DNA from 4 places in the Gorillibacterium terrae genome. Region 2 is predicted to be linked to each of the others. Evidence: predicted binding sites of a transcription regulator. Region 2 holds the regulator's gene; each other region holds the start of a gene.
What was found. The regulator Rex, encoded in region 2, represses fermentation and respiration genes when NADH is low (regulators of the CRP and FNR family bind a similar motif). The targets are predictions, from matches to a motif close to TTGTGAAATATTTCACAA.
Positions count from the first base shown of each region.

Region 1: the regulator Rex is predicted to act here: its motif matches at 1,244-1,261, upstream of hydE ([FeFe] hydrogenase H-cluster radical SAM maturase HydE).
Region 3: the regulator Rex is predicted to act here: its motif matches at 4,750-4,767, upstream of adhE (bifunctional acetaldehyde-CoA/alcohol dehydrogenase).
Region 4: the regulator Rex is predicted to act here: its motif matches at 1,774-1,791, upstream of nirB (nitrite reductase large subunit NirB).

Region 1 is NZ_JBPPGI010000005.1:171-7,505, forward strand. Features, by position in the region: gene ACSEXS_RS16950 (SDR family NAD(P)-dependent oxidoreductase) at 11-721, opposite strand; gene hydE ([FeFe] hydrogenase H-cluster radical SAM maturase HydE) at 1,423-2,493, shown strand; gene ACSEXS_RS16960 (2-oxoacid:acceptor oxidoreductase family protein) at 2,575-3,567, shown strand; gene ACSEXS_RS16965 (thiamine pyrophosphate-dependent enzyme) at 3,590-5,893, shown strand; gene nuoE (NADH-quinone oxidoreductase subunit NuoE) at 6,105-6,608, shown strand; gene nuoF (NADH-quinone oxidoreductase subunit NuoF) at 6,651-7,335, shown strand, end outside.
Region 2 is NZ_JBPPGI010000002.1:540,755-548,089, reverse strand. Features, by position in the region: gene ACSEXS_RS12575 (AAA family ATPase) at 1-1,218, opposite strand, end outside; gene ACSEXS_RS12570 (hypothetical protein) at 1,211-1,744, opposite strand; gene ACSEXS_RS12565 (cell wall elongation regulator TseB-like domain-containing protein) at 1,886-2,422, opposite strand; gene ACSEXS_RS12560 (amidohydrolase) at 2,422-3,726, opposite strand; gene ACSEXS_RS12555 (DUF47 domain-containing protein) at 3,939-4,556, shown strand; gene ACSEXS_RS12550 (redox-sensing transcriptional repressor Rex) at 4,682-5,308, opposite strand; gene dinG (ATP-dependent DNA helicase DinG) at 5,305-7,335, opposite strand, start outside.
Region 3 is NZ_JBPPGI010000002.1:81,106-88,440, reverse strand. Features, by position in the region: gene ACSEXS_RS10580 (glycoside hydrolase family 36 protein) at 1-204, shown strand, start outside; gene ACSEXS_RS10575 (MATE family efflux transporter) at 514-1,872, opposite strand; gene adhE (bifunctional acetaldehyde-CoA/alcohol dehydrogenase) at 2,108-4,729, opposite strand; gene ACSEXS_RS10565 ((2Fe-2S) ferredoxin domain-containing protein) at 5,218-6,819, opposite strand; gene ACSEXS_RS10560 (monomeric [FeFe] hydrogenase) at 6,816-7,335, opposite strand, start outside.
Region 4 is NZ_JBPPGI010000005.1:66,406-73,740, forward strand. Features, by position in the region: gene ACSEXS_RS17245 (protoglobin domain-containing protein) at 283-1,623, shown strand; gene nirB (nitrite reductase large subunit NirB) at 1,867-4,614, shown strand; gene ACSEXS_RS17255 (formate/nitrite transporter family protein) at 4,657-5,478, shown strand; gene ACSEXS_RS17260 (Crp/Fnr family transcriptional regulator) at 5,581-6,306, opposite strand; gene mobA (molybdenum cofactor guanylyltransferase) at 6,611-7,243, shown strand.

The DNA.
Region 1 (7,335 bases), on a different contig from region 2:
GCGACCGGGCTTACCAGCTCATCGGCGCTCCGGTGTAATCCATATACAACGGCCCCTCGGGATCGTGTTCGGTTTCGATCAGCCGCAGGATGCCTTCCGCCGGAACCTCCGGCTCCAGCGCGGCGTCGAGGTTCTTCTCGCCGGACATGTACGAGCGCACCCAGCCGGGATGCAGGCACAGCACCTTCACGCCGAATTCCTTCAGGTGGAGCTGAAGAATCGCCGACTGCATGTTCAGCGCCGATTTGCTCATCGTGTAGCCGTACGTGTGCGTCCGCCAATTGCCGGAGACGCTTCCCGCCTCGGAGCCGATGTTGACGAGCTTCCGGCCTTCGCCCGCGAGCAGGAGCCGGATGACGGAATGCGTGACGCGCAGTGGACCGAGGGCGTTGACGCTGTATTCCTTCAGCATATACGGAAAGTTCAGGTCGTCGAGGATCGTGCTCTCCGGCTCGTTGTGGATGCCGGCGTTGTTGATCAAGACATCGAGCCGGTCCGTCCGCGAAGCGATGAACGCGGCGGCGGCGTTGACCGAGGCCTCGTCGGAGATATCGAGCGGCAGGACGGTCAGCCGCTCCGGCTCGCTTGCGGCAAGTTGGCCGAGCTCCGGCCAATCGGGCAAATAGCTGCCGGCGAACACGCGGTACCCCCGGTCGAGCAGCCCGCGGGTCAAGGCCAGTCCGAGGCCGCGGTCGGCTCCGGTCACATAGGCGATGGGCATGGTCATTCCTCCTGATAAAGCGGTTTCGTTCCTCTATTTCAGTGTAGCCGATTCCCGAGAATCGCACAAAGCCGAATTCAAATCTCCCGAACGCTTCTTCGACTGAAATGAGGCAAATGAGAATGATGTTCATCACTTCTATGGAAGGAAATCCCTGAGGAAGGGGCGGTTCCTTGATTGAAAGCGATTGCAAATTATGGCGAACCCTGCATGACGGAATCGGCTGTTCTCCGATCTGTTGAGGAATTTGGCAACCTCTGTTATATAGCAGTTTTGGGCGTTCGGAACGCTCTCCGAAGCCGCAAATAGAGGGTGGGCAAAAGGGAAAGGCCGCGCCGATTCCCGATAAGATGCCGCAGGCGGGGATAGGAAACAGCAGGCTCTTGACGAACGTCTTTTCGCCTTCGCCGGCTGAGCTTTCGGCGGCTGTTTCAAAAACGCCGCATCGTTGCTTCGCCGCAGACGGACCGTCGAAAAATAATTTTTTAATAGGGCTTGATTCTTTTCTAATTTTACCCGATCTTGTGAATTAGTTCACTTTAGCCGTGGATGATTTGAAGTACAATGGGGTACGAAAGACGGACTGTCACCGAATCTTCAAGGCTGCTGCGAGCTGGATGTCAGGGTTTCGGGGATGGATTCGTTTTTCGCCGCGCTGTCCTTTCACGCCGCGCGGCGCATCCGGAAAGGAGGAGCCACGCGTGGACGAACTGCTCGCCAAGCTGCACCGCACGAATTGCCTCACGAAAGACGAGATTGTCGAGCTTCTCGGCGGCCTGACTCCCGAAGGACGCAAGACCTTGTACCGGTTCGCCGACGAGACGCGGCAGGCGCACTACGGCAAGGACGTGTTCATGCGCGGCCTGATCGAATTCTCCAACATCTGCAAGCAGGATTGCCTGTACTGCGGGCTTCGCCGGTCGAACGGCGGCGTCGACCGCTACCGGCTGACGGAAGACGAGATTCTCGCCTGCACGGACGAAGGCTATGCGCTCGGCTACCGGTCGTTCGTTCTGCAGAGCGGCGAGGATTTCCGCTTTACGGAAGAAGTCCTGTCCGGCATCGTCCGCCGGATCAAGGAGCGCTATCCGGATGTCGCGATCACGCTGTCCGTCGGAGAGCGCAGCGAGGATTTCTACCGCGCCCTGCACGAAGCCGGCGCAGACCGCTACCTGCTGCGGCACGAGACGGCGTCGCGCAGCCTGTACGACTCGCTTCACCCCGGGATGTCCTACGACAACCGCATCGAATGCCTGCACACCCTGAAGCGGATCGGCTACCAGGTGGGCGCGGGCTTCATGGTCGGCTTGCCGGGACAGACGCCGGAGCACCTCGCGGAGGACCTTCTGTTCCTTCACGAGCTGCAGCCCGAGATGATCGGAATCGGCCCGTTCATCCCGCACAGCTCCACGCCGCTTGCCGGGGCAGCCGGAGGAACGGTCGAAGATACGCTTGTTATGGTAGCGCTTGCTCGCTTGTTCGTACCGGCCGCGATGCTGCCCGCCACCACGGCGATGGGCACGCTCGATCCGGTCGGCCGCGAGAAAGCTCTGAAGGCCGGAGCCAACGTGGTCATGCCGATTCTGTCGCCTCTCGCCGTGCGGGAGAAATACGCGCTTTACGAGAACAAGATTTGCACCGGAGACGAGTCGGCCCATTGCCGCCACTGCATCGAGATGCGCATCGTCGCTTCCGGCTACCGGATCAATCTCGGACGGGGCGATCACGTCGCCTTCCGCGAAGAGACCGATCCGGCCGTGAATTTCGCATGATTGCTTAAGTCCCCCTCCCCCTGCCGCCTATCCGGTACGACCGAGGATTTGAGCTTCATTGAATACAAAGGAGGAAACCAGATGTCTATTTTACCGAAGAAGAACTCGCTGGGCTTTTTCGAAATTCGCCTCGAATCCATCGGCGGACTCGGCGCCAACCTCGCGGGCAAGATGCTCGCCGAAACCGGCGCCATCGGCCTCGGGCTCAACGCGTCGAACTTCTCATCTTACGGTTCCGAGAAAAAAGGCACTCCCGTAAAGGCGTTCGTCCGCTTCTGCGATCCGGATGTCGAAATCCGCGACCACAGCCCGATCGAAGAACCGCATGTCGTCGGCGTGTTCCACGAAGCGCTGTACAAGAACGTCAACGTCATCAGCGGCCTGCCGGCGGACGGCGTCGTCCTCGTCAACACGACCCGCGATTTCGAAGAAGTCAAGAAGGACCTTGGCCTGCAATACGGCAAGCTCGCCATCGTCGACGCCATGGGCATCGCCGTCGAAGAGAAGACGAAGGTCAACACCTCCATGCTGGGCGCCCTGTTCCGGATCTGCGACTTCCTCGACCCGGAAGCGATGCGCAAGGTCATCCGCTCCACCTTCGAGAAGAAATATCCGCATCTCGTCGAGCCGAACATCCGGACTTTCGACCGCGGCTACAACGAAGTGAAGTTCATGACCTACGAAGTGCCGGCCGGAGCGGAAGCGAAGCCGTTCAAGCGCGCCCAGTCCACCTTGGGCTATGAAACCCAAGTGCCGGGCGGCGTCATTCTGGCCCAAGCCAACAGCACCATGAAGGACCTGAGCGGCTCCCGCCAAGGCTTCCTTCCCGAATTCAACGAAGAGAAATGCATCAGCTGCGCCAACTGCGACGCCGTCTGCCCCGACTACTGCTTCGTCTGGGAAACCGGAGAAGACAAGAAGGGCCGTCCGCAGCAGTTCCTCCGCGGCATCGACTATCAATACTGCAAAGGCTGCCTGAAGTGCGTGGAAGTTTGCCCGACCGATGCGCTCGCATCCCGTCGCGAAGAAGTGGGCTATGCCGAGCAGAACCGCGTCGCCCAGGTTTTTAATTAAGGTAAAGGGGAGGACATGAACCATGGCCGTTATTGAAGATAAATTGTCGGAAGTTAAGCCCGCGGAGCAGATTACCCACTTCGAATCCGGTAACGAAATGGCCGCTACGGCTGCCGCCCAGATCAACTATCACATCATGGGCTATTTCCCGATCACCCCGTCCACGGAAGTGGCTCAATACCTGGACCAGATGAAGACCCGCGGTCTTCACGACATCCAGCTGATCGCCGCCGACGGCGAGCATGGCTCCGCCGGGATTTGCTACGGCGCCGCCATGACGGGCGCCCGCGTCATCAACGCAACGAGCTCGCAGGGCTTCCTGTACATGCTCGAACAGCTGCCGACCCAATCCGGTACCCGCTTCCCGATGGTACTGAACCTGGTAACCCGCGCAATCAGCGGTCCGCTCGATATCCGCGGCGACCACTCCGACCTGTACTACGGCCTGAACATGGGCTGGGTCATCCTGACCGCCAGCACGCCGCAGGCCGTCTATGACATGAACATCATGGCGCTCAAGGTCGCCGAACACTCCGATGTCCGCCTGCCGGTCATCGTGGCCTACGACGGCTTCTTCACCTCGCACCAGAAGCGCAAGGTGCAGTATTTCAAGAGCAACAAGGTGGTTCAGGACTTCGTCGGTCCGAACCCGAACCACAACTACCCGAACATCGCAGACCCGTCGCATCCGATTACCGTCGGCGCGCACATGGGCGGCGACGATCTGGTCAACAACCACTATCAGCTCAGCCAGGCACTGGAAAAAGCAGGCGAAGTGTATGAGCAGGTCGCCCGCGAATACGCCCTGCTGTCCGGCCGCGAATACCCGACCCTCGACCTGTACCGCATGGAAGACGCCGAAGTGGCCGTATTCCTGCTGAACTCCGCCGGCGAATCGGCGAAGGACACGGTCGACGCCCTCCGCGCCAAAGGCGTGAAGGCCGGCCTCATCCGTCCGAACATCATCCGTCCGTTCCCGACCGACGCGATCCGCAAGGCCCTGAAGAACGTCAAGGCCGTCCTCGTCGGCGAACGCGCCGATTCTTACGGCGCCCAAGGCAGCAACCTGACGCATGAAATCCGCTCCGCGCTGAAGGTCGATCCGGAGAACAAGACGATCGTCCTGTCCCGCATCTTCGGTCTCGGCGGCAAGGACTTCTATGCCGACGACGCCGAAGCCTTCTTCGCAGCCGCCATCGACGCCGCCGAGAAGGGCTACGCCGAGAAGCCGTTCGATTACCACGGCCACTATCCGGGCGACAAGGCCAACACGCTCGTGTCGCAGCCGGTCATGGAGCCGCTGAAGACCGAACAGTACAAGACCGGCCTGATCAACGTTACCCAGGACGAAACGACCGGCCGCCTGAACGTCAAGCTGCCGCCGCTGCGCCAGCTGACCGTGAAGCCGCACCGTCTCGCTCCCGGCCATGGCGCCTGCCCGGGCTGCGGCGCTCTGTCCGCCATCGAGCTGTTCATGAAGGGCATCGAGGGCGACGTGGTCCTGCTGTTCCAGACGGGCTGCGCCTACGTCGTAACGGCCAGTTATCCGTACTCCTCGCACAAGCAGACCTTCGTGCACAACCTGTTCCAGAACGGCGCCGCTACGGTCGCCGGAGCCGTCGACGCCTTCTATGAACTGAAGCGCCGCGGTGAAATCCAGGTGTCCGACGACGTGACCTTCATCATGGTCTCCGGCGACGGCGGCATGGACATCGGCATGGGGGCGGCCGTCGGTACCGCTCTGCGCAACCACAAGATGATCATCCTCGAGTACGACAACGAAGGCTACATGAACACCGGCTCGCAGCTGTCCTATTCGACGCCGATCGGCCACATGACGAGCACTTCCGGCGTCGGCAAGGCCCAGAACGGCAAGAAGGGCCAGCACAAGGATACGGCCCAGATTCTCGCGGCCTGCAACATTCCGTACGTCTTCACCGCCACCGAATCCAACGCCCAGGACCTGCTGAAGAAAGCGGCCAAGGCGCAATGGTATGCCAACAATGTCGGCACGGCTTACGGCAAGCTTCTGTGCGCCTGCCCGCTGAACTGGAAATCGGAAGACCAGAAGGGCAACGATCTGGTCGGCGCCGCCGTCAACTCCTGCTTCTTCCCGCTGTATGAAATCGAGCAGGGCGTCACGACGATCACCTACAACCCGGAAGAGAAGGGCAAGCGGATTCCGGTTACCGAGTGGCTGAAGGGCATGGGCAAGACGAAGCACCTCCTGAAGGAAGAAAACGCCGAACTGCTGCATTCCTTCGAAACCGAAGTGGAACGCCGCTGGAGCCGTCTGAAAGCCAAGCACGAGAATCCGGAGCTGTAAGAAGCTTCCGTGAAGGTGCCGGGCCCGCCTCCTTGCCGCAGTATAGACAACGAGCGGGCCCTTTTTTCAAAAAACGATAGGTTCGACCGGAAGCGGGATTCGCGTCCCATCCGTTAAACGCATGTGGGTCCATGGAGGCCGGCAGTCTCGGCTGCCGGCCTTTCCCTTGCCCATTGATTATCATTCTCAGCGCTTGAGAGGAGAGTCCAAGATGGAATTGCAACAAACCGCCTGCTGCTGCGGCGGAACGGATGTACCCGACGAAAAGCTGGAAAAGGTCAAGGCCGCCATCGAGAGCTTCAAGGCCATGAAGGGCGCCCTTATCCCGGTTCTGCATGAAGTTCAGGACATCTACGGCTATCTGCCCGAGGATGTGCTTAAGGTGGTATCCACCGAGCTGAACATCCCGATGAGCGAAATCTTCGGAGTCGCTTCGTTCTATCATTTCTTTTCCCTGACGCCCAAGGGCGAAAACATCATCCGCGTCTGCATGGGAACGGCTTGCTACATCAAGGGAGCCCAAGGCCTGCTGGATCGGCTGAGCACGGAATTGAACGTAGCGGTTCAAGGGACGACCGCCGACAACAAGTTTACCCTGGAAGCCACCCGCTGCCTGGGCGCTTGCGGCCTTGCCCCGGTTCTGACGATCGGCGAGAAGGTTTACGGCCGTCTGACTCCGAACGACATTCCCAAGATTCTCAAAGAGTACAACTGATAAGCATGCACGAACGGTGCATTTTATACGGGAGGTATAGGCATGAAGCTGTTAACGGATCTTGAAGCCATTAAGACGCTCACCGAAGCGAAGCTGGCGAATCGGCAGATCACCGGCGTAGAAGCCGGCGCCGTCGATTATCGCTCGGTGATGGTCTGCGGAGGAACGGGCTGCACCTCGTCCGATTCCAACAAAATCATCGCGGCACTGAACAAGGAAATCGCGGGTCACGGCATCGAAGACAAGGTCGAAGTCGTCCGCACCGGCTGCTTCGGGCTTTGCGAGCTCGGCCCGGTCGTCATCGTCTATCCGGAAGGCGTCTTCTACAGCCGCGTCGAGGTCAAGGACATTCCGGATCTGGTCGAAGGCCACCTGCTGAACAACAAGCCGCTGGACCGCCTCGTCTATGAGAAGACCAAGGCCGACGGCAAAATCCACAATTTTGAGGAAACCGACTTCTTCCGTAAGCAGAAGCGCATTGCCCTGCGCAACTGCGGTGTCATCGACCCGGAAGTCATCGACGAGTACATCTCCCAGGACGGCTACAAGGCGCTCGGCAAGGTGCTCATGACGATGTCCCGTCAGCAGGTCATCGACACCGTGAAGCAATCCGGCCTGCGCGGACGCGGCGGCGGCGGCTTCACCACCGGCGTCAAATGGCAGTTCGCGGCCGACCAGGATAAAGCCCAGAAATACATGATTTGCAACGCCGACGAAGGCGACCCCG
Region 2 (7,335 bases):
GGTGCTGCGGTTGCCGTAAAACATTTCTTCCGCTACGGCGCCGCCGAGAGCGACCATGATCCGGTCCTCGAGCTCCTGCTTCGTATAGAGGTATTGATCCGCCTGCGGATTATGACGGACATAACCCAAAGCCTGGCCGCGCGGGCTGAGCGCAACCTGGGACACCGACCCCGGTTTGACCGCTTCGGCCATAATGGCATGCCCAAGTTCGTGCATGGCCACCCGCTCCCGCTCCTGCTTCGTGCTTTCGCGATCGGAGCGTTCCCCCATCAGCACTTTGTCCACCGCCGAGGAAAGATGGCGGTGCTCAATGACATCGCTGCCTTCTCTCATGGCGTAGACCGCCGCTTCATTCATCAAGCTTTCCAACTGGGCTCCGGAAAAATTATAAGATTCTTCCGCCACCTTGGCCAGATCGACATTCATGGCGATCGGCTTGTTTTTGGCATGGATATTCAGAATGTGCAGCCGTCCCTTCTTGTCGGGAAGGTCGACCTGAATCTGCCGGTCGAACCGTCCGGGACGCAGCAGCGCACTGTCCAGCATTTCCTTGCGGTTGGTAGCGGCCATGATGAGCACCCGCGGAGTTTCCGTGGTATGAATCCCGTCCATTTCGGTCAGGAGCTGGTTCAGCGTCTGATCGTATTCCCGATGCTGGCCGCCGTCCCGCTTGCCGCCGATCACGTCGATTTCGTCGATGAAGACGATCGCGCTGTCCTTGTTCTCTTTCTGCGCACGGGTACGGGCATCCTTGAACAGGTCGCGGACACGGCTCGCGCCGACGCCGACGTACATCTCCACAAATTCGCTGCCCGAGGCCGAGACGAACACGGAATTGGTATAGTGCGCCGCGGCCTTCGCCATCAGGGTCTTGCCGGTTCCCGGAGGCCCCTCGAGCAGAATGCCTTTCAGCGGGCGGATACCGAATTTCTTGATCTCATCGTGACGAATGAGAAAGTCCAGCGCTTCCTTCAATTCATTCTTCGCGCGGTCCTGGCCGCCGATATCTTCAAAGGTCAGATAAGACGGCGTCCGCGGCTTCGACTTGCGTTCCACCGCCGTGGCGATGGCTCCGCCCTTCGGGCGCGTGAACAGGAAGAAGGCCGCGACAAAAACGACGAGCGTCAGAAAAGGCACAATATTAACGCCGATGAAGGCCAGGAAGATTAACCCGGAGATCACGGCGCCGATGGCGATTTCTTTCCAGTATTTATTCATTCGGCCACACTCCCATGGATGCCGGAACCCGCGGCAGGATGATATATTTGCTGTTTTGACCGTCCGTCAACCGGATATAGACATTGACCTCGTCCATTTCCGTCATCGCTTGAAGCGAAGGAACCGATTTGGCTTGCTTATTCAACAACTCGGGGATATCCCCGTATTTTTTCGTATCCATCGCCTGGGCCACGCCGAACAGGGCATTCGACCACCAGTCGTCAATGGCGGCGGAGGACTGGCTCTGCACGTTGATTTGAATCTCGCGGCCCCCGACCAGCGAGGCTCCATCGGTCTTGATCGACTGATAGATCTGGCGGAGATTGGCGTCTTGGGACAGCTTTAAGGAAACAACGACTTGCTTATTGGAAAAAGTGGCGTCAACCTGCTCCACACCGGCATTTTTTTTGACGAGATCAGCCAGCGGATTCTCCATCGCATAACTGCGATACATAAACCATCCGCCAAAAAGAAGAGTTCCGGAGGTCAGCAGGGCGATAAGAATCGGCAATACTTTGAGCTTCATTAACGTCCGCCTTTCATTACTAGATTTTGATGCAACAAGCTGATAGACAATAGTATATCACATTTCGCTGCTTCGTGCGGGCAAAAATGAAAAAACACTGAAAAAATCCCCGGGAAATGACCCAGGGATTCTCAACCATGCTTATTGCAGACTGAGGAGCCACTTGTCGAGCAGCGCTCCGTCTTTAAACCGGTAAAAGTTGTAGTAGAGCTTTTTCTTGCCGTCTTCGCCCTTCATTCGGTAAAACGACTGCCAGGCGTAATCGCCGTTGAACATCGCCGGTACAATGCGCAGCAGCTCTACTCCCGGGCTATCCATGAGGGTCTGCTTGCGCACCCATTCCTTGGTGACCCCTGCATCGGCAAACTCGCTGTGCGTCTCATTGCCCGCCACCCACACCAGCATGCTCCGGCCCTCGCCGTCCGCGCCTTCCACGATCATCATCGGCGCATCGCCGACATACGAATCCACCCGGTCTACGGATTTCAAAGAGGTCTGGGCCATGGCCGTCTGCACGGCTGCATCCTCATCGCTCCAAATCTGCGATTGAATGGACAGATAAAACCGGTAGCCGACAAATGTCAAGACACCGAGAACGACCACCGCAATCAGCAGGATCTTCGTTCCGAGCCGCATTCCCGAACGCGATCCCCGCCGGCTCGACATCCGAATGGCCATCAGGCCCCCATCAGCTTCGCATAGCGTAGGCGAAACTCCGCTTTAATCTTCTCTTCGTCGAGCGTCACGCACTCGCCGTTCCGAACCAGCGCCCGCCCATCGACCCACACGTCCGTAACATCCTTGGCCGATGCGGAATAGACGACATGGGACAAGTAATTGGAGGCCGGCTCGAAATGCGGCTGATCGATATCGAGGGCGATGAAATCCGCCTTCTTGCCGGCTTGGAGCCGTCCTGTCTCGGGCAGCCATACGGACTCGGCCCCGGCCGCCGTCGCCATGCGGAAGGCTTCGAAGGCGGGAATGGCTGTGGGGTCGCCGCTCACTCCTTTATGAAGCAACGCGGCGAGACGCATCTCTTCGAACAGGTCGAGGTTGTTGTTGCTGGCGGAGCCGTCCGTGCCGAGCGATACCTTGACTCCGGCGTGCAGAAGCTCCGGTACGGGAGCGATGCCGCTCGCCAGCTTCAGGTTGCTGCCGGGATTATGCGACACCCGCACGTCATGGCGGGCCAGAATCGCGATCTCTTCCGCGTTCAGGTGAACGCCGTGGGCAACCAGGCAGGGGCGGTCGAATACGCCGAGCTTCTCCAGATGCTCGACCGGTCTTACCCCGTAGTCGCGGACATTCTGCTCCACTTCGCGCGCCGTCTCCGACATGTGGGTGTGGATCGGCAGATTCAGCTCGGCGGAGGCCTCGACGAAGCGGAGGATGTACTCCGGCGGACAGGTATACGGGGCATGCGGCGAGATCATCGTGGTGATCCGCCCGTTCGCCGCGCCGTTCCATTCCCGGGCAAAGCGGATCGCTTCCGCCAGCTTGGTCTCTTGGACGTCCGGCGGGCACAGCCCGATGACGCCGCGGGCGAGCACGCCGCGCATGCCGGACGCCTCCACCGCTTGAGCCACTTCATCCATATGATCGTACATGTCCACGAAGGCGGTGGTTCCGAATTTAAGCATTTCGACGATCGACAGAAGCGTGCCTGCCCGGACGTCCTCCGCCGTGAAGCGGGCTTCGTTCGGCCACATCTTCTCCTCCAGCCAGACCTGCAGCGCGAGATCGTCGCCGACTCCGCGAAGCAGCGACATCGCCGCGTGCCCGTGGGTATTGACGAGTCCGGGCATGAACAGCCGGCGGGTGCCGTCGACGATCTCGTCGAAGCCCTTCGCTTCTTCCTCCGGCGGGAGTGCAGCTCCCAGATAGACGATCCGGTCCCCCTCCACGACCATCGAACCCCGCAAGACAGGTTCTTGTTCATTTGCCGTCAAAAAAATTCCGTTCTTGATCCAAATGCGCTTCATCGCACCGATTCCTTTCACAGTTGAGGCTTCCTTCCCAATGTACAACGGGTTTCCGGCAAAAGCAAGGCGCCCGTCCGCTTCGAGGGTAAGCCAATGTGGCGCCGCTCATTGCTTTGTGCCGAATGTTTATGTTACTTTAACTGATAGATATCTCTTTACGGCTTGCCCGTACAGACCCGGTTAATCTCTATCCAAAAGGAGCAAAGGACACCATGTTTCAGAAGAAAAGCGACACGGACTTTTACGGACTCTTGCAAGAAGCGGCCGAGAACACGCTGGTGGCGGCCAACCTGTTCCGCGAGGCGATGAGCGGGGCCAAACCGCCCGTCACATATATCGATCAGTTGAAGGACCTGGAGCATAAGGGCGACAACATCACCCACATGATTTACCGCGGGCTCAACAAGGTATTCATCACGCCCCTCGACCGCGAGGACATCATGGACCTGGCCAACCGGATGGACGACGTCATCGACTATATCGAAGAGACCTCCGCCCGATTCGACTACCTGATCATCGAGAAGTCGGACGATTACATGCTGAAATTCGCCGAAGTCATCGTCGGCGCCTGCGAACACATCCTGGATGCGTTCAAGCTCCTGGCCAAGAAAAAATACAACCAGATCAGCGAGCATACGGTCATCATCAACAGCTACGAGAACGAAGGCGACCGGCTGCTGCGCGAAGGCATCCGCAAAATCTTCACTTCGCCGACCGACCCTTACAGCGATTTCAAGATCAAGGAGCTGTACGAGCGTCTGGAAAAAGCGACGGATGCCTGCGAAGGCGTCGCCAATATTCTCGACAGCATCATTCTCCGTTACGCTTAAGACAAGCGTTCCTCCACTTGAAAAGCATACGAATAAACGGGCTGTCCCTCCGGTTGTTCTCCGGATCGGGCAGCCCGTTTGGTTTGGGTTCGCGTAAGTCTGGCCGTTCGTCGGCCTTGGCGAGCCTACTCCAGATAATAAGCCAGGCTCTGCAGCTCGGTGGTAAAGTCGGCGTAATGCACGCGGACGCCTTCCTTCACCTTCAGAATCGCCGGAGCGAAGGACAGGATCGCTTCGACGCCGGCGTCGACGAGATCGTCGGCCACCTTCTGCGCCTCGGAGCCGGGCACGGTTACGATGCCGACCCGGATGTGCTGCGCCTTGACCGTGGCCACCATCTCCTCCATCGGCTGGACGGTGAGGTTGTTGATCGTCGTGCCCACAATCGAGGGCTGGGAATCGAACAGGGCGACGATGCGCATGTTGTCGTTCAAGTACGCGTTGTAGTTGCTGAGCGCCTTGCCCAAGTTGCCCGCGCCGACCAGAGCGACGGCGATGTCGCGGTCGAGCTTCAGGATGTGGCGGATTTTCTCGATCAGGTACTCGACATCGTAGCCGATGCCCTTCTTGCCGAAATCGCCGAAATAGGCGAGGTCCTTGCGAATCTGGGCCGGATTGAGATCAAGCCGCCGCCCCAAGTCTTGGGAGGAAACCGTCTGAACCCCGTTTCCCATCAGTTCGGTCAAGTAGCGCAGGTAAACGGGCAGGCGGCGTACCACCGCCTCCGATATTTTCTCCGTCGTCGTCTTCATGCCTCTTCTTCCCCTTCCATCCATTCGTGAATGCGCGGAACCACTTGGCCGACCGTCATATGCTCGATCTTCGGGCCCGGCAGCGAATACAAGAAATGCTTCCCATAATACGTCTCCAGAATTCTCGTGTCGTACACCATCACGATGCCCTTGTCGTTCGCCGTGCGCACCAGGCGGCCGAAGCCCTGCTTGAACCGGATAACCGCCTGCGGGACCGACAGCTTCATGAATGGATTCTGTCCCGCCTCCTTGAGCTTCTCGCTCTTCGCTTCAACCAAAGGATGGTTGGGCGGCTGGAAGGGCAGCCGAACGATCGCCAGGCAGCTCAGCGCTTCGCCGGGAATGTCGACCCCTTCCCAGAAGCTGCTCGTCCCGAGGAGAATGCTGGTTCCTCCTCCCTGGAACAGCTTCACCAGCTTGCTGCGGCTCGTGCTGTCGATGCCTTGGCCGAGTACCTGAATCCCCTCTCCGCCGAGCCGGTCCTTCAGCTCGCCGTGCACCTGCCGGAGCATCCGGTAAGAGGTGAACAGCACCAGCATCCGGCCGTTCATCGCCTTGGCAACCTCGGCGAGGGAATCGGTAAGGGCCGCGATGAATTCCGCCTCGCCCTTCACGCCCCGGAGAACGGGGAAATTCCGCGGGATGATCATCAGGGCTTGCTCCCGGTAACGGAACGGAGACGGCAGCAGAACAGTCCGCAGCCGATTCTCCGAGGCCGCCTTCTGCAAGCCAAGCTGCTCGGTTATATAATTGAACGTCTTGCCGACCGACAAGGTGGCCGAAGTGAGAATCACGCTGTCTTTGACCGAAAAGAGCGCATCCCGCAGCATGGCGCTGACGTCGATCGGTACGGCGAGCAGCTGCAGCGATTTGATCCGCTGCTGGGTCGTCCCTTCCATCCAGTAGACGAAACCGCTGTCGGACTGCTTCAGGAAGAAGCGCAGCGCATCCCGGTGCCGGTACAGCTCCTTGATGCCGCCCGCGATGTTGGTAACAAGCCCTTGCAGCTCCAACAGCTCCTCCTGATCCTTCATCTCGACGATCAGCTTATCCAGCGACTTGAGCACCGCCGTCATCCGGGCGTACAGCTCTTCCTCCCGGTCGAGCAGGGTTCCCCAGCCCGCCGGCTGGCGTCCCTCGGGGATGCGCAGCGTCAGCGGGCCTTCGCCGCCGTCTCCGCCCGAGAAGGCCAGCATCTCATAGAGGAGAGAAGCCAGCTCCTCCCAGCGTTCGCGGATATCGAGGAGCGCGGGCTGGGCCTCGTCGATCGCTTCGATCCACACGCCCGCTTTGTCCCGGGAGATGTCCTCGGCGTGCAGCAGCCGATTGCGAACGAAGGGGAGCTGGCCTCCTCGTCCGTCGCGGAACAGTTGCGTGACCGCGTTCACAAAGGAATACCAGGAAATTTCGGAGCCCAGGTGCTTGACCGCCACATCCTCGAAGTTGTGGGCTTCGTCGACGATCAGGTGCTTGTAGCCCGGCAGAATGCGATGCTCCGCTTTCATGTCGGTGAAGAGCAGCGAATGATTGGTGATGATCAGGTCCGCCTCGTTCGCTTCGTTGCGGGCCCGGTGGTAAAAGCACTTCTTAAACCAAGGGCAGTTCCGGTTCAGGCAGGAATCGGCGTCGCTCGAAACCGAACGCCAGAACTCCATGCTGCCGCGGCCGAAGTGAAGCTCCTCGTCCTCTCCCCGCTCCGATTCGGTCAGCCACGCTACCATCTGGGCTGCCATCAGCCGGTCCTCCCGGCCGTGCTCGTATTCGGCGTACGTAAGCTTCTGCTCGTATTTGCGAAGGCAGAGGTAATGGCTTCTGCCCTTGAGCAGGGCCGCCCGGAACTCGACCGGGAAGATCTGCTGCAAGAGCGGCAGGTCCCGCTGTCTGAGCTGCTCCTGAAGGTTGATCGTATGCGTGCTGACGATGACTTTTTTTTGCTCGCGGATGCCATAATAGAGGGCGGGCAGCAGATAGCCGAGCGATTTGCCCGTTCCCGTCCCGGCTTCGACCAGCAGATGACTGCTGTCCCC
Region 3 (7,335 bases), 460 kb from region 2:
CTGGCCGTCTGGCATATCGGCGGCCGCAGCCGCACCGTGCAACTGCCGCTGCCCGCCTTAACCGGGCAGGAGATCGAGGTCACGACCGGCTACCCGAGCGGCTCCCCCGTCCGTTGGAGCTGGAACCTCTCCGACGGTCTGCTCACCGTCGAGCTGCCCGAGCCGAAGACCGCTCGCCTGCTTGAAATCCGCGTCGTGGGTTAATCGGTAAGCCGCCCGGTTCCCTGCCGCTGTAAGCGGATCGGCGCCCGCCAATAAGCGGCGGCTCATGCTGCAAAAACCGCCTCTTTCGACTAAAGAGGCGGTTTCTCGTATAAGCGAACATAGCCCTCCCGGCCGGGAGGGCTTGTTGCGCGGATGCTTCCGCTCTTTTTTCCATTTCGGCTTCCGTTCCGCTTGCCGATTCCGACTTACCCGCCGACGATTTCCATTCCGTTTCCATTCGGGCTATTTCCATCCCGTTTTCGCTTCGGCTATTTCAAACCCCGTTTCCTTCCGCCGAACCTCAAGGAATTAAGCCTCCGCGCTCGCAGGCTCATGCGACACGAGCGCATACCGTTCCCACTTCCGGCTGCGCCAGCGGAAGAACATGATGACGGCCCGGGTCCATTCGTCGGCGGCGATGGCCAGCCAGACGCCGGCGAGCCCCATATCCAGCCGGAAGACGAGCAGGTACCCGAGCGGCAGACTCATCCCGACCATCGAGAGCATGCCGATCCACACGGGGTATTGGGCATCTCCGGTAGCGCGCAGGCAGTTGATGATCACGATGTTGATCGAGCGGCCGGTCTCGAGCACGAGGCTCAGCAAAAGGACGTTCATCCCCATCCGGATCACGTCGGCATCGCTGGTGAACAGCCGCATGAGCGGCTCCCGCAAAACGATGATCACCGCTACCATGAAGGAGGTCCCGGCGAAGCCGATCCGGGTGCTCTTCCACACGCGGCGGTAGGCATCGTCCTGACGCGCCGCCCCGACCTGACGGCCGACGATGATCGAGGTACCCATCGCCACTGCCGTGGCGAACATGTAGATGAATTGCGAGAGGTTCGAGGCGTATTGGCGAGCTGCCATCGCCTGATCGCCGAGGAAGGTCACATAGTAGAAGAACATCATCTGGCAGGACTGGTAGACGATCTGTTCCAGGGCGCAGGGCAGGCCGATCTTAACGATCTTGCCGACGCGCTGCCGGGACAGCTCCAGGTAATTCCTGAACCGGGGCTTCCATTCCATCACCCGGTAGAACAGCCAGAGGAAGACGGCCAGCGCCGCAACCCGGCTCGTCACCGTCGAGATCGCCGCTCCCTCTACGCCAAGCGCAGGCAGGCCCGCGTGGCCGAAGATCAGGACATAATTCAAGGCGAGGTGCAGGACATTCATCCCGACGGAAACGTACATCGATTCCTTGGTAAAGCCGTGGACGCGGATAACCGCGGACAAAGCGTTCATCACGGCCTGGAGGAAGATTCCGCCACCGACGATCAGCAAATAGCGGTCGGCCGCAACAAGGATGTCGCCCTCCAGGTTGAGCGCCCGCAGCAAGGGTCCGTGCAGCGCCAGGAACAGGACGCTCAGCACGACGCCGACGAGCAGATTGAGCGTCACCGCCAGCGCCGAGATGCGGCCGGCCTCCTCCTTGTCCCGGTAGCCCAAGTATTGGGCGACGACAACGGATGCTCCGTTGCCGACCACCTCCAACAGCAGGACGGAAATAAACAAGAATTGGTTGGCTCCGCCGACGCCGGAAACGGCTTTATCGGAGATCGCGCTCAGCATGAACGTATCCACCAAGCCGAGCAGCGTAAACAGGAACAACTCCAAAAAAATCGGCCAAGTCAGCCGAAACAGCTTGAAATCTTCGGTCTTCTCCATCGTGTACCCCCTGCTGCCTTCTGTATCTTAATCTGGTTTAAGGAAAACCAGAAGCATCGTATCATGGAAAGCGCTTAACAAGCTATCGCCATTCTGTGCACTCTTCTTATGAGATCTTGGTATCGCCGCGCCTGCCTTCGCCGGACAAAAAAGCAGCAGGCCCCGTCTTGCGGAGGCCTGCTGCTTGGTTGGCGATGCGAGTTAGGGAAAGCGTATCTTGCTTATCTCGGGCTGCTTACTTGGCTGCCGGCACCATTTTGCCGTAGAAGGCGTCGCGGTAGATCTGGGCCAGCTCGGTGACCAGCGGCATCTTCGGGTTGGCCGTGGTGCATTGGTCTTCGAAGGCGCGGTCGGCGAGATAATCGGCCTTGGCTTCGAAGTCCTTGGCGTTGATGCCGACCTGTTGGAACGATTCCTCGATGCCGAGCTTCTTGTTCAGGTTGCGGATGGCTTCGATCAGGCTGTTCACGCCTTCTTCCGTCGTGCTGGCCGGCAGGCCCAGGAAGCGGGCGATCTCGGCATAGCGCTGGTCGGCGATGAAGTGCGTGTATTTCGGGAAGGAAGCGAACTTGGTCGGCTTCTGGGCGTTGTACTTGATAACATACGGCATCAGGATGGCGTTGGTGCGGCCGTGGGAGGTGTGGAACTCGGCTCCCCACTTGTGCGCCAAGCTGTGGTTGATGCCCAAGAACGAGTTGGCGAAGGCCATGCCGGCGATGCAGGACGCGTTGTGCATGTGCTCACGGGCATCGGGGTCGGCCGTCAGGTACGACTTCTCGATGTTGTCGAATACCAGCTTGATGGCCTTGAGCGCCAGGCCGTCGGTGAAGTCGTTGGCCATGACCGAGACATACGCTTCGATGGCGTGGGTCAGGACGTCCATGCCGGTATCGGCGACGGCGACCTTCGGCAGCGAGTAGACGAACTCGGGATCGACGATCGCGACGTCCGGCGTCAGCTCGTAGTCGGCCAGCGGGTACTTCGTGTTGCCTTGGTTCTTGTCGGTGATGACCGCGAACGAGGTCACTTCCGAACCGGTGCCCGAGGTGGTCGGGATGGCCACGAACTGGGCCTTCTTGCCGAGGCGCGGGTATTTGTAGATCCGCTTGCGGATATCCATGAACTTCTGCTTCAGGGCGTGGAAGTCGGTGTCCGGGTATTCATAGAACAGCCACATGGCCTTCGCTGCGTCCATCGGCGAACCGCCGCCGAGGGCGATGATGCAGTCCGGCTGGAACCGGTTCATCATGTCGACGCCGCGGTCAACGGTCGTGGTCGACGGGTCCGGCTCCACATCGGAGAACACTTCGATGAAGACCGGGGTCTGCCGCTTGCGCAGGTAGTGCTCGACTTTTTCGACGTAGCCCAGCTTCACCATGATCGGGTCGGTGACGATCATGACGCGGGAGATGTCGGGCATTTTCGCCAGGTATTGGGTCGCGCCCTTCTCGAAGTAGACCTTCGAAGGAACCTTGAACCACTGCATGTTGACCGTGCGGAAGGCGACGCGTTTGACGTTGATCAGGTTGACGGCGGTGACGTTCGACGAGGTAGCGTTGCGGCCGTAGGAACCGCAGCCCAGCGTCAGCGACGGCAGGTTGGTGTTGTAGATGTCGCCGATGGCGCCCTGCGTCGACGGCGAGTTGACGATGATGCGGCCGGTCTGCAGGCGGTCGGAGAAGGCTTGGATGACGGCGTCGTCATGCGAGTGGATGACCGACGAGTGGCCCATGCCGCCGAAGGCGACGACTTCCGCCGCACGCTCGATGCCTTCCTGGGCGTTCTTCACGCGATAGGCGGCGAGGATCGGGCTCAGCTTCTCGGCAGAGAGCGGGAATTTCGGGCCGACGCCTGAGATTTCGGCGACCAGGATCTTCGTTCCGGCGGGGACGTTCAGTCCAGCCATTTCGGCGATCTTCGTGGCGGGCTGACCGACGATGACCGGGTTGACGGCGCAAGTTTCGACGTTCAGGGCCATGGCCGTCAGCTTCGGAATTTCGTCCTTGCTCAGGAAGTAGCAACCCTGGGCGATCATCATCCGCTTCACTTGCTCGTAGACCGGCTCTTCGATGATGACCGATTGCTCCGAGGCGCAGATCATGCCGTTGTCGAAGGTCTTCGAGAGGATCAGGTCGTTGACGGCCTGTTCCAGATAGGCGGTCTTGTCAATGAAGCAGGGCACGTTGCCGGGGCCGACGCCGAGTGCCGGTTTGCCGCAGCTGTAAGCGGCTTTGACCATGCCTGCGCCGCCCGTTGCGAGGATCAGCGCAATGCCGGGGTGGTTCATCAGCGTGTTCGTGGCTTCCATCGACGGCTTCTCGATCCACTGGATGCAGTGTTCGGGAGCGCCGTGCTTGACGGCGGCTTCGTAGAGGATTCGGGCGGCTTCCGAGGAGCACTTCTGCGCCGACGGGTGGAAGCCGAAGATGATCGGGTTGCGCGTCTTGATCGAGATCAGAGCCTTGAACATCGTCGTCGAGGTCGGGTTCGTTACCGGGGTAATTCCCATGACCACGCCGACCGGCTCGGCGATTTTCTGATAATTTTCATAGGGGTTCTCTTCGATGACGCCGACCGTCTTATCGTACTTGATGCTGTGGTAGACATATTCGGTCGAGAAGATGTTCTTCGTGATCTTGTCTTCGTAAACGCCGCGGCCGGTTTCTTCCACTGCCAGCTTCGCGAGGTACATATGCTGATCGAGGCCGGCGAGCGCCATTTCCTGAACGATCTTGTCGATTTGGTCCTGCGTCATGCTCATGAACGCTTCTTGGGCTTTCTTGGCATTCTCGACGAGCTTGTTGATCGTCTCCTGTACGGTTGCCGAATCCTTCAATTTCTTTTCTTCCACTGCCATGGAAATCCCTCCATTTAATGTAGTGAATAAATTCACATGATAGCCTAAATAAAAAACTTTGATCTTCCTTTAGGGCCGGTGCGGCGGGCTTGGCGGCTTGCGTGAAGCGCGTAGGCAAGTGCCCCAGGTTGGCGTTGCTGCTTTTTAAGCTTGCTTTTCTGAAAGGATGTGCAACTTCAGTCCCAGTAGGACTTTTTCCGTCCCATAAGCTTGCGTGAACTTAATGTCTTTCATGTGTTCAATATACTCCATTTCCAGCCGGATGACAAGGGGGTTTTGCGAAAAAAAGTGAAAAATCTCTCTTGAATACGCTTTCCTTCCCTTTCTCTTCCCCCTCGCACCATCGCCGGGACAATGAATACGGCTAGAATTCCCCGTACTGACGGGCTTTTTTTCATCGAAACGCGTTTCGGTGATCCGTTCTGGCAAAAGGAGTCCCGCGGATTCGTTGTGACCTATATCTCAGTGAAAGCCCCCTTGGAAGCCGCTCACTCCACCTCAACTCGGCAAAAATGAGCGAGATAGGTGAGGAGCGGCCTGGCCGCTGCCCGGCCGAAGCCGCAGCGCGAGGCTTCCCGCAGCTGTTTTCCGAGCGCGGCCAACTGCCGCACAGCCTCCGCATCCGGTTCTTCTCCCGCCGCGCCAAGCCGCTCTTCTACGCGGGCAAGCCCGATCCGGCAGACGCTGCACTGGCCGCAGGAATGCCTTCCCAGGTAGCGGTAGACCGAACGGAGCGCATCCAGCAGATTCTCATCGCTGCCGATCGCGGTCAGCACGGGCGCACCCATGCCTTCTCTCCAAGCTCGCAGCCCGGCCGCATTCAGCGGAACCTCCAATTGGTCGGGCCGCAGCAGACCGCCCGTGGGCCCGCCGAACTGGACCGCTTGAAGCTCGTCTCCTTCGGGCAGGCCGCCTCCCATCTGCTCGATCAGCTCCCGCAGGGTCATCGCCGCGGAAGCCTCGCAAAGGCGTGGCCGCAATAGACGACCGCTTAAAGCGAGCAGCACCGTCTCCTCTTCGGCGGACGGCTCCTCTGCCGCCGCCAGCCGGGACGATGCGGCGAAGGCCAGCCGAACGAGCGACTCGGGAGAGGCGATGCGGACGCGCAGTCCGCCTAAGACGCCGCAGCCGGAAGCGGCCGGATCGATCGGATCGATCGGATCGGCCGGGGCAGGCGCCGCCCGTCTTCCGCCGAGCGCTTCCAAGAGAGCGGAGTCGTCCTTCTGGAGGAAATCCTCCTCGCCGACGCAGAGCTCGACGCGCAGAGAGATTTCGCCGCCGAACAGGCCGTCGCCGAGGAAGCCCGCTTCAACGGCCGCGCGCAGCGCGAGCCGCAGCCGCTCGGCGGCGAGCGTGTACTCCGCCGGAACGTGAAGCACCGCGAGCGGCGCGTTCACGGCTATGGCCGCAAGAGCCAAGCCCTCCAGCAAGGAATGCGGATCGCTCTCCGCCAGTGTGCTGCGCAGATAGACGCCGGGAGCCGGCTCGTTCAAGGTGGCAACTACGCCGTCCGCCGGGCCGAAGCCGGGGAGGAATTCGTCCGCCAACCGGACGAGTTCGACCGATTCTTTCCTTAACACCGCCGCGGCCAGAGCTCGGTAAGACCCCGCGGCAACCGCCTCCTCCAGCCGTTCCGGGTTGATGATTCCCCAGCGGGCGGTAATCCGGCGGGTTTCTGCGGAGTACAGCCCTTCCTCCGGGGCGATGTACCCGGCAAGAAGGCGCTCGACCGGCTTTCCGGCCAGCAAATGATCCTCGACGATCTCCCAGACATCGGCCACGCCGACGCGGCTGTAGACGACTCCTTCCGGAGCGACCGCCAGCACTGGCCCTTCCGCGCACAAGCCCAGGCAGCCCGTCGGAACGAGCTCGACCTGCCCGGCAAGACCCCGGCGCAGCAGCTCGTCGCGCAGGGCGGCATAGAGCTGCCGTCCGCCGCCCGAAGCGCAGCCGCCTGCTCCGCATACCAGCACCGACCGCGGCCGCGGTTCCTCGCCGGCGGCAACTGCCTTATTCCCGCCGGGCTTCCGCCGGCGGAGCCTATCGGCCAACTGCATCCGCAGGGCCGCCATGTCTGTCTCGTTGATCATCCCCTGCCGCCTCCTTCTGCGGCCGCGAGCACCGGCTTCTCCGCCGCATCGCGGAATGCCTTCATTTCCTTCACGGTCTTGCGGATATCGCGGATGCAGCCCGGCCCTCCCGCACAGCCGCCGATGCAGGCCATGCCTTCGAGGAAATCGCCCTCCATCTTGTTGAACTTCAGCTTGCGCAGATGCTGGATGCATTCCTCCGCCCCATTCGCCGCGAGCGTCTGCACCTGTCCCTCCGGCTGGAGATAATCCAGGATGGCTTCGGTCACGCCGCCCGACCAGGGAAAGCTCCGGCCAAGGCGAGTGGCGTCGTTGATCGATTCCGCCTCGCATGCGCGCGGATCGACGCCGAACGCGTCGAACAAGGCGTCCAGCTCCGCGATGGTCATGGCATAATGCTTGCCCGGCCCGAAGGTGGCAAGCATCTCCGCCTTCTTCGACACGCAGGGACCGAAGAAGACGGTATGCGCGCCTGCGTCGAGCTCTTCCAGCATCGCGACGATCTCCGCCATCGGC
Region 4 (7,335 bases), on a different contig from region 2:
CGATTCGCTAGGTGGTAAACCCTTCCTGATCGGCCGCTTCCTTATAGACGCCAAAGCCAAGTCAAAAGTTTCGGGGGCAGGAAGCGGCCGGAGAAAAAAACGAAGAAGAAAATACTCGAAATTTGTCGATTAATTGACACATTCAGGCAGGAATCCATCAAGGAACGGAGAATATTTCGTATTTGAACCTTCGAAAGGGTACGGCCCGGCGCTAACGCGGAACGCGATGGGAACGCGTAACTTGGATAGGGGAATATCGGTTCACGATGGAGGAATGAGCAAATGGGCAAACCGATCAAGCAGATGGCACAAGAGCTTCTGCGCAAATTGTCGCCCGGACGGACCGGAACGGCAACCTCCCTTTTCGACGGCGGCGGGCGCGCCGAGGGAAGCATCGATCCCGGACTCGACGGAGACGTGAAGGAACGGCTCGAGATGATCAAGCTGACGGAGCAGGACATGGCGGTGCTGAGAACCATCAAGCCGCTGATGGAGCCCCACCTGCAAGCGGTGGTCGACGACTATTACGATTCGCTCGTCAAGGTGTCGAAGCTGAAGGCGATCATCTACCTCCACAGCTCCGTCGAACGGCTGAAGGGCACGATGAGGCGGCATCTCATGGAGATCCTGGACGGCCGGATCGACCCTACGTTCATGGAGAAGCGGATTCGCATTGCGGTCATGCACAACAAGATCGGATTGGAACCGAAATGGTACATGGCTGCGTTCGAAAAGCTGCAAGCGTCATTCCTCGAGCATCTGGCACAGGAACTGAGGACCTCGGCGGATCGGGATGTGGCGATGGCGACGATCGCCAAGATGTTCAATTTCGAGCAGCAGGTCGTGCTGGATGCCTATGAGAAGGAGCATATCCAGGAACGCGAATCGCAATACGAGAAGGTCAAGGAAGAATTGAAGCGCAATCTCGCCCTCATCAGCTCCGAGCTCGCCGCTCTCACGGAACAAACCAGCGCCTCCGTCGAAGAGCTCGTCTCCACCAGCAGCGAGGTCAACCGCTCCCTGTCGGCGAGCGTCGACCAATCCCAGGACAGCCGCGGGCTGGCGGCAACCGGCCAAGAGGATTTACAGGCGCTCGGTGCGCGCATCGCCTCCATTCGCAAGAGCGCGGACCATATGGAAGAGACGGTTCAGCAGCTCAACCGGTCCTCCGCCCAGATTCACAACATCGTCCTGATCGTCCGGGACATTGCCGAACAGACCAAGCTGCTGTCGCTGAACGCCTCCATTGAGGCGGCCCGGGCCGGCGAGCACGGCCGCGGCTTTGCCGTGGTGGCCGGCGAGGTGCAGAAGCTGTCCGACGACACGCGGCAGGCGGTTCGGCAGATCGCCGAGCTGGTGGGTCAAGCTTCGACGTTCACCGCAAGCGTGGTGCAGGCGATCGAGGATACCCGCGAGCTCGTGTCCGCCGGGGAAGCCGAAGCCCTTCGCACGGAGCAGGCGTTTGCCGATATCGTCCGCTCGATGGACTCCAGCCTCGTCTCCGCTGCCAGCGTCAAGAAGGACATGAACACGCTTGTCGGCATCATCGAGGAGATCGGCCAAGCCTCCTACCGCGTGGCGACGACGGCCGAGACGCTGAACGCCACGACGCAGGACCTGTGAGCCGGAGGCCGGGAAGCGGCTTTCCGCACCGTTGTCCGGCTTGCTCCTGTAAAATGTGAGGAAGATCATGGAGGGGCCTGACGATCAGGCCTCTCTTTTTAAGCGATTTCAGCACGGATTGGGTTCGGACCGGGTGTGATTTTTGTAATTATGTGATATATTTCACTTCTGCTTCTTGTGTCTCCCCCTATACTTAGAAACGTGATTTATCTAACAAGGGTAGAACGAAAGCGAGGAGACCGCATGAAGGACAACACCAAGCCGAAGCTGCTCATGATCGGTAACGGCATGGCCGGCGTCGGCATGATGGAACAGTTGCTCAAGCTGGCTCCGACGGTATACGACATCACCATCATCGGCCAAGAGCCTTATCCGAACTATAACCGGATTCAGCTTTCCTATGTGCTGGAAGGCAGCAAATCCATTGAAGAGATCGTAACGAACCCGTATGAATGGTATCGGGAAAATGGCATCGCGCTTCACACCGGCACCCGGGTGGAAGCCGTCGATCCGGCGGCCCGCACCGTCCGCACCGACAGCGGACTCACGCTCGGCTACGACAAGCTTGTGTTCGCGACCGGTTCCCTTCCGTTCATGCTGCCGATTCCGGGAGCGGACAAGGAAGGCGTCGTCGGCTTCCGCGACATCGCCGACTGCGAGAAGATGCTGGCCGCCGCGGCGACGCACAAGAAGGCGGCGGTCATCGGCGGTGGCCTGCTCGGCCTGGAGGCCGCGAAGGGCTTGTCCAAGCTCGGCATGGACGTGACCGTCGTCCATCTGGTTCAGGACCTGATGGAACGGCAGCTCGATTCCGTCGCCGCCGGCATGCTGCAGGCGGAGCTCACGGAGCAGGGCCTCAACTTCGCCTGCGGCAAGCAGACGACGGAGATCGTCGGCGACGGCCGCGTCGAAGGCTTGCGCTTCTCGGACGGCACGGAGCTTGCCGCCGACTTCGTCGTCATGGCGGTCGGCATCAAGCCGAACACGGCGCTGGCCAAGGCGAGCGGAATCGCCGTGAACCGGGGCATCGTCGTCGACGACCTGCTGCGCACTTCGGCGCCGGACGTCTACGCCGTCGGCGAATGCAACGAGCACCGCGGCGTCTGCTACGGCCTCGTCGCGCCGCTGTTTGAACAGGGCGCCGTGCTGGCGAAGCACCTGGCCGGCATCGAGACCGAGCCGTACACCGGGTCCACGGTGTCGACGAAGCTGAAGATTTCCGGCGTCGACGTGTTCTCGGCCGGAGAGTTTATGGATGGCCCGGGACTTACGGCGATCAAGCAGCAGGACGACTGGAAGCGCACCTACAAGAAGGTGCTGCTGCGCGGCAACCAAATCGTCGGCGCGGTGCTGTTCGGCGATGTCAGCGACTCGATCAAGCTGCAGAAGTGGATTCGCACCGGCGCCGAGATGACCGACGACATCTACGGCCAGCTGGTCGGCCAGGCAGTGCAGGCAGACAGCGGCGTGGCCGAGATGGCCGACGACGAGATCGTCTGCGGCTGCAAAGGCGTGACCAAGGGCATGATCGTCGGCGCGATCCGCGAGCACGGCCTGAAGACGGCCGATGAGGTCAAGCAGGTGACCGGAGCCTCCAGCTCCTGCGGCGGCTGCCGCCCGGTCGTCGAGCAGATTCTTGCCTACGTGCTCGGCGACGAGTACGACCAGAGCGCCGTCAAGACCGGCATCTGCGGCTGCACCGACCTCAGCCGCGACGAGATCGTGGCCGCGATCGAGGAGAAGGGACTCACCACCAGCCGCGAAGTGATGAACGTGCTGGGCTGGCGGGAGCCGGAAGGCTGCTCCAAGTGCCGCCCGGCCCTCAACTACTACCTCGGCATGCTGCATCCGGTGGAGCACGAGGAAGAGCGGGCTTCCCGGTTCGTCAACGAACGCTACCACGCCAACATTCAGAAGGACGGCACCTACACGGTGGTCCCCCGGATGTACGGCGGCGTGACCACGGCCGAAGACCTGAAGCGGATCGCCGACGTGGCGGTCAAGTACCAGGTGAAGATGGTGAAGATGACCGGCGGTCAGCGGATCGACCTGATCGGTGTGAAGAAGGAAGACCTCCCGGCGGTATGGGAAGAGCTCGACATGCCTTCCGGCTATGCTTACGCGAAGGCGCTGCGCACGGTGAAGACCTGCGTCGGCAACCGCTTTTGCCGGTTCGGTACCCAGGACTCGATCGGCATGGGCGTCGCCCTGGAGAAGAAATTCGAGCGGCTGGATATGCCGGCCAAGCTGAAGATGGCGGTCAACGGCTGCCCGCGCAACTGCGCCGAGTCCTGCACCAAGGACGTCGGCATCGTCGGCAACGACGGCGGCTGGGAGCTCTATGTCGGCGGCAACGGTGGTATCAAAGCGCGGCTTGCCGATCTGCTCTGCAAGGTGAAGACGGACGAGGAGCTCGTCGAGATGACCGGCGCCTTCATCCAGCTCTACCGCGAGACGGCGAAATACCTGGAGCGCACCTCCGATTGGATCGAACGGATGGGGCTCGACTGGGTGCAGAAGAATGTGGTTGAAGACGCGGAGAACCGCAAGCGGCTGTCCGACCGGATCGAGCTGGCCCTGTCCCGCACGGCCGAGCCGTGGTCCAAGGTGACGGCAAGCTCCCAACTTAAGGAGGCCATGTACCTCCCGGGCCAGGCGGAGAAGTCGGCAGTGCCGGTCCGTATCGGAGCGGTGGAAGAATTCCTGCCCCGGATCGGGCGCTCCATCGAGGCCGAAGGCCAAGCGGTGGCCGTCTTCCGGCTCGCCGACGGCAGCTTCCGCGCCGTGGAGGACCGCAATGCGACGAACGGCGGACCGCTGGCCGAGGGAATCGTATCGGGCGACTCTCTGTACGATCCGCTGTACGATACGAAGATCAACCTGACCACGGGCGAAACGTCGATTCCGGGGGGGCGCGTTCGCACCTATCCGGTGAACGTGGAGGAAGGCCAGGTCTGGCTGCTGCTGGAGGCGGCCGGTCAGCCTGCCTGACGAATAGAGCGGCATGTCCGCCAAGAAGATGGAGATGAAGAGATGTATACCGAAGACAACGAACACATCATCGAGTACGCCCTCAAGAAGAAGAAATTTCTCGACAGCCACCCGCTGCGCTATCTGATTTCCTCGGGACTGGCCGGAGCCTACGTTGGAGTAGCCGTCATCCTGATGTTTTCCGTGGCGGCCCCGCTCTATGCGGTGCACTCGCCGTTCACGGCCCTCATCATGGGCTTGTCCTTCGGCGTCGCGCTGACGTTGGTCGTCTTTGCCGGGGCGGAGCTCTTCACCGGCAACAACATGGCGTTTGCCATTAGCACCTATTCCGGCGCGACGTCGGTTTGGGACACGGTGAAGAATTGGGTGTGGTGCTGGCTTGGCAATTTCATCGGAGCGTTCATTTTTGCGGCGCTGGTCTATGGGTCGGGGTTGTTCAAGGGAATCGCCCCGGATCATCAGCTGATGGTGCTTGCCCATAAAAAAATGACGCTGCCCGGCTCCGAGCTGTTCTTCCGCGGCGTCCTCTGTAACTGGCTGGTCTGCCTCGCCATCTGGACCTCGCACAAGGCCAAGAGCGAATCGGCCAAGCTGATCCTGATCTTCTGGTGCCTCTTCGCCTTCATCTCGTCCGGCTTCGAGCACAGCATCGCCAACATGACGACCCTGTCGCTCGCGCTGCTGTTGAACCATCCGGCCGATATTACGCTCGCCGGCATGTTTCACAATTTGTCCTACGTCACCTTGGGCAATATCGTCGGCGGATTCCTGTTCGTCGGTACCGCGTATTGGCTCATCTCGCCGATCCACCGCTACCGCGAGCGGACGGCTGCCGCCTCGGGCAAGACCCTTTCCGGAAAATAATCCGGTTCGCCCGTCCGGTGGGCGCATTGAAAAAAGCCTTCCACGTCCGCCGGTTGGCGGAGGGGGAAGGCTTTTGTTTAAAAGTGTGGGAACCGGTGCCGATCACACACGACAGACGGCATTGGGACAAGATTCACAATGACAGATGGTCTGAAGGAATTCCTCGTTCTTGACGACGATATACCCGTTGTCGTAGTCGACCGCATCCTTCTTGCGCAGATCATTGAGCATTCGGTTGACGCTCTCGCGGGTGGCTCCGATCATATCGGACAGTTCCGAGTGCGTCAGTTTCTTGGTGATCATCAGCCCGCCGTTCTCGGTCTTGCGCCCGTAGGTATGAGCGAGGCGGAGCAGGGTTGAGCAGAGCGCTCCCGGCTTGCCGTACATGACCATGTCGCGGAATTTGGCTTGGGTGACCCGATGGGTGAGGCCCATCCATTTCATGAAGTCGATCGCCAGCTCGCCGTGCTGCCAGATGAGAATCTCCAGATCGCTCTGCTGCAGGAGCCCGACCGTGCATTCCTCCAAGGCGGTCGCGCTGAACGCCTGACGGGAATTGTGGAAGGGATCGATTTGGCCGAGCATGTCGCCGGACTGGTGCATGTAGAGGATGAGTTCCTTGCCCTCGTCCGTGGATTTGGTAATCTTCACGCGCCCGGATTTCAGGTAGAACAGCTTGTCGGCCAAGTCGCCTTCCCAGTAGAGATGGGAGCCGATGGGGAATTTTTGCTCGTACATGATCTCCCGGAGAATCGAGAAGTTCTCTTCGGAAAAGACCGAGGTGTTACCCGGGAGAACCTGATCGAGGTTCGTTTGCGTATCGTTCACGGATTTTTCCCCCCAAGATGAAACGGCGTCGTCTCCTGCCGGACCGCGGAAGGAGCGGGTCATCGAGAAATAAAAGACAAGGAATAATGACGATCAAAGCGGATTGAAGGAACGGCCATTATTCCATAGTATATCCTAAAATATAGGGAATACTGTGTGAGGAAAGTCATTGCTATGAAAGCTTTTTCATCAATTCTACAGCGGGATTTTATTGTGATTTAATTTACAGCCTAATGGGTTTCGATGCTCGATAATGAAACTGACCGCAGCATGGTTGAAGCCCGGATGGAAGGAGGATTTACAGATGCTTACGGGTGTAATCTTGGCCGGCGATACCAGCCGCCAAACCGGCTCTCATGGCAAAGCGCTGCTTCCGTTTTGCGGCGAGATTTTGATTCAGCGCCAAGTGCGGATGCTGAAGAACATTTGCCGAGAAGTCATCATCGTCACCAATGAACCGAAGCTGTACCTGCCGATTCTCGGCAACAGCGTGCGGATCATCACCGATTACTTTCCGGGGAAGGGTCAGCTGGGCGGCATGCACGCCGCGTTGTCCCTCAGCACCTCGAATCACCTGTGGATCGTCGGAAGCGACATGCCCTTTCTGTCGGCGCGGGCGGCGGGACTCATGGACAGCCTGATGGAACCGGAGACCGACGCGGTTATACCGCACTACGGCGGCGAGAGCCATCCGCTGCACGGCATTTATCATAAACGCTGCTTGGCCTCCGTATCCGCCGCCTTGGAGCACGGCCGGCACGAGCTGGCGGATCTGGAACCGCAGCTTCAGGTCAAGCGGGTGGATGAGCTGTTTTTTAGAAGCAACGACGTGGAGCCGCATTTCGTGACCCGCATCAACACCACCGAGGCGTACCATCACGCCATGCAGCTTAATTATTTGCATCAGGATCAGACCGAAGCGGCCCGCTGCGTCTGACGAGGGACCGGATCACAACCGAATCGCAACCGCCGAAGCTTCCCGGGAGAGGGAAGCTTTTTTGTTGCGGTTGGGGAGGGTGACATTTCTCA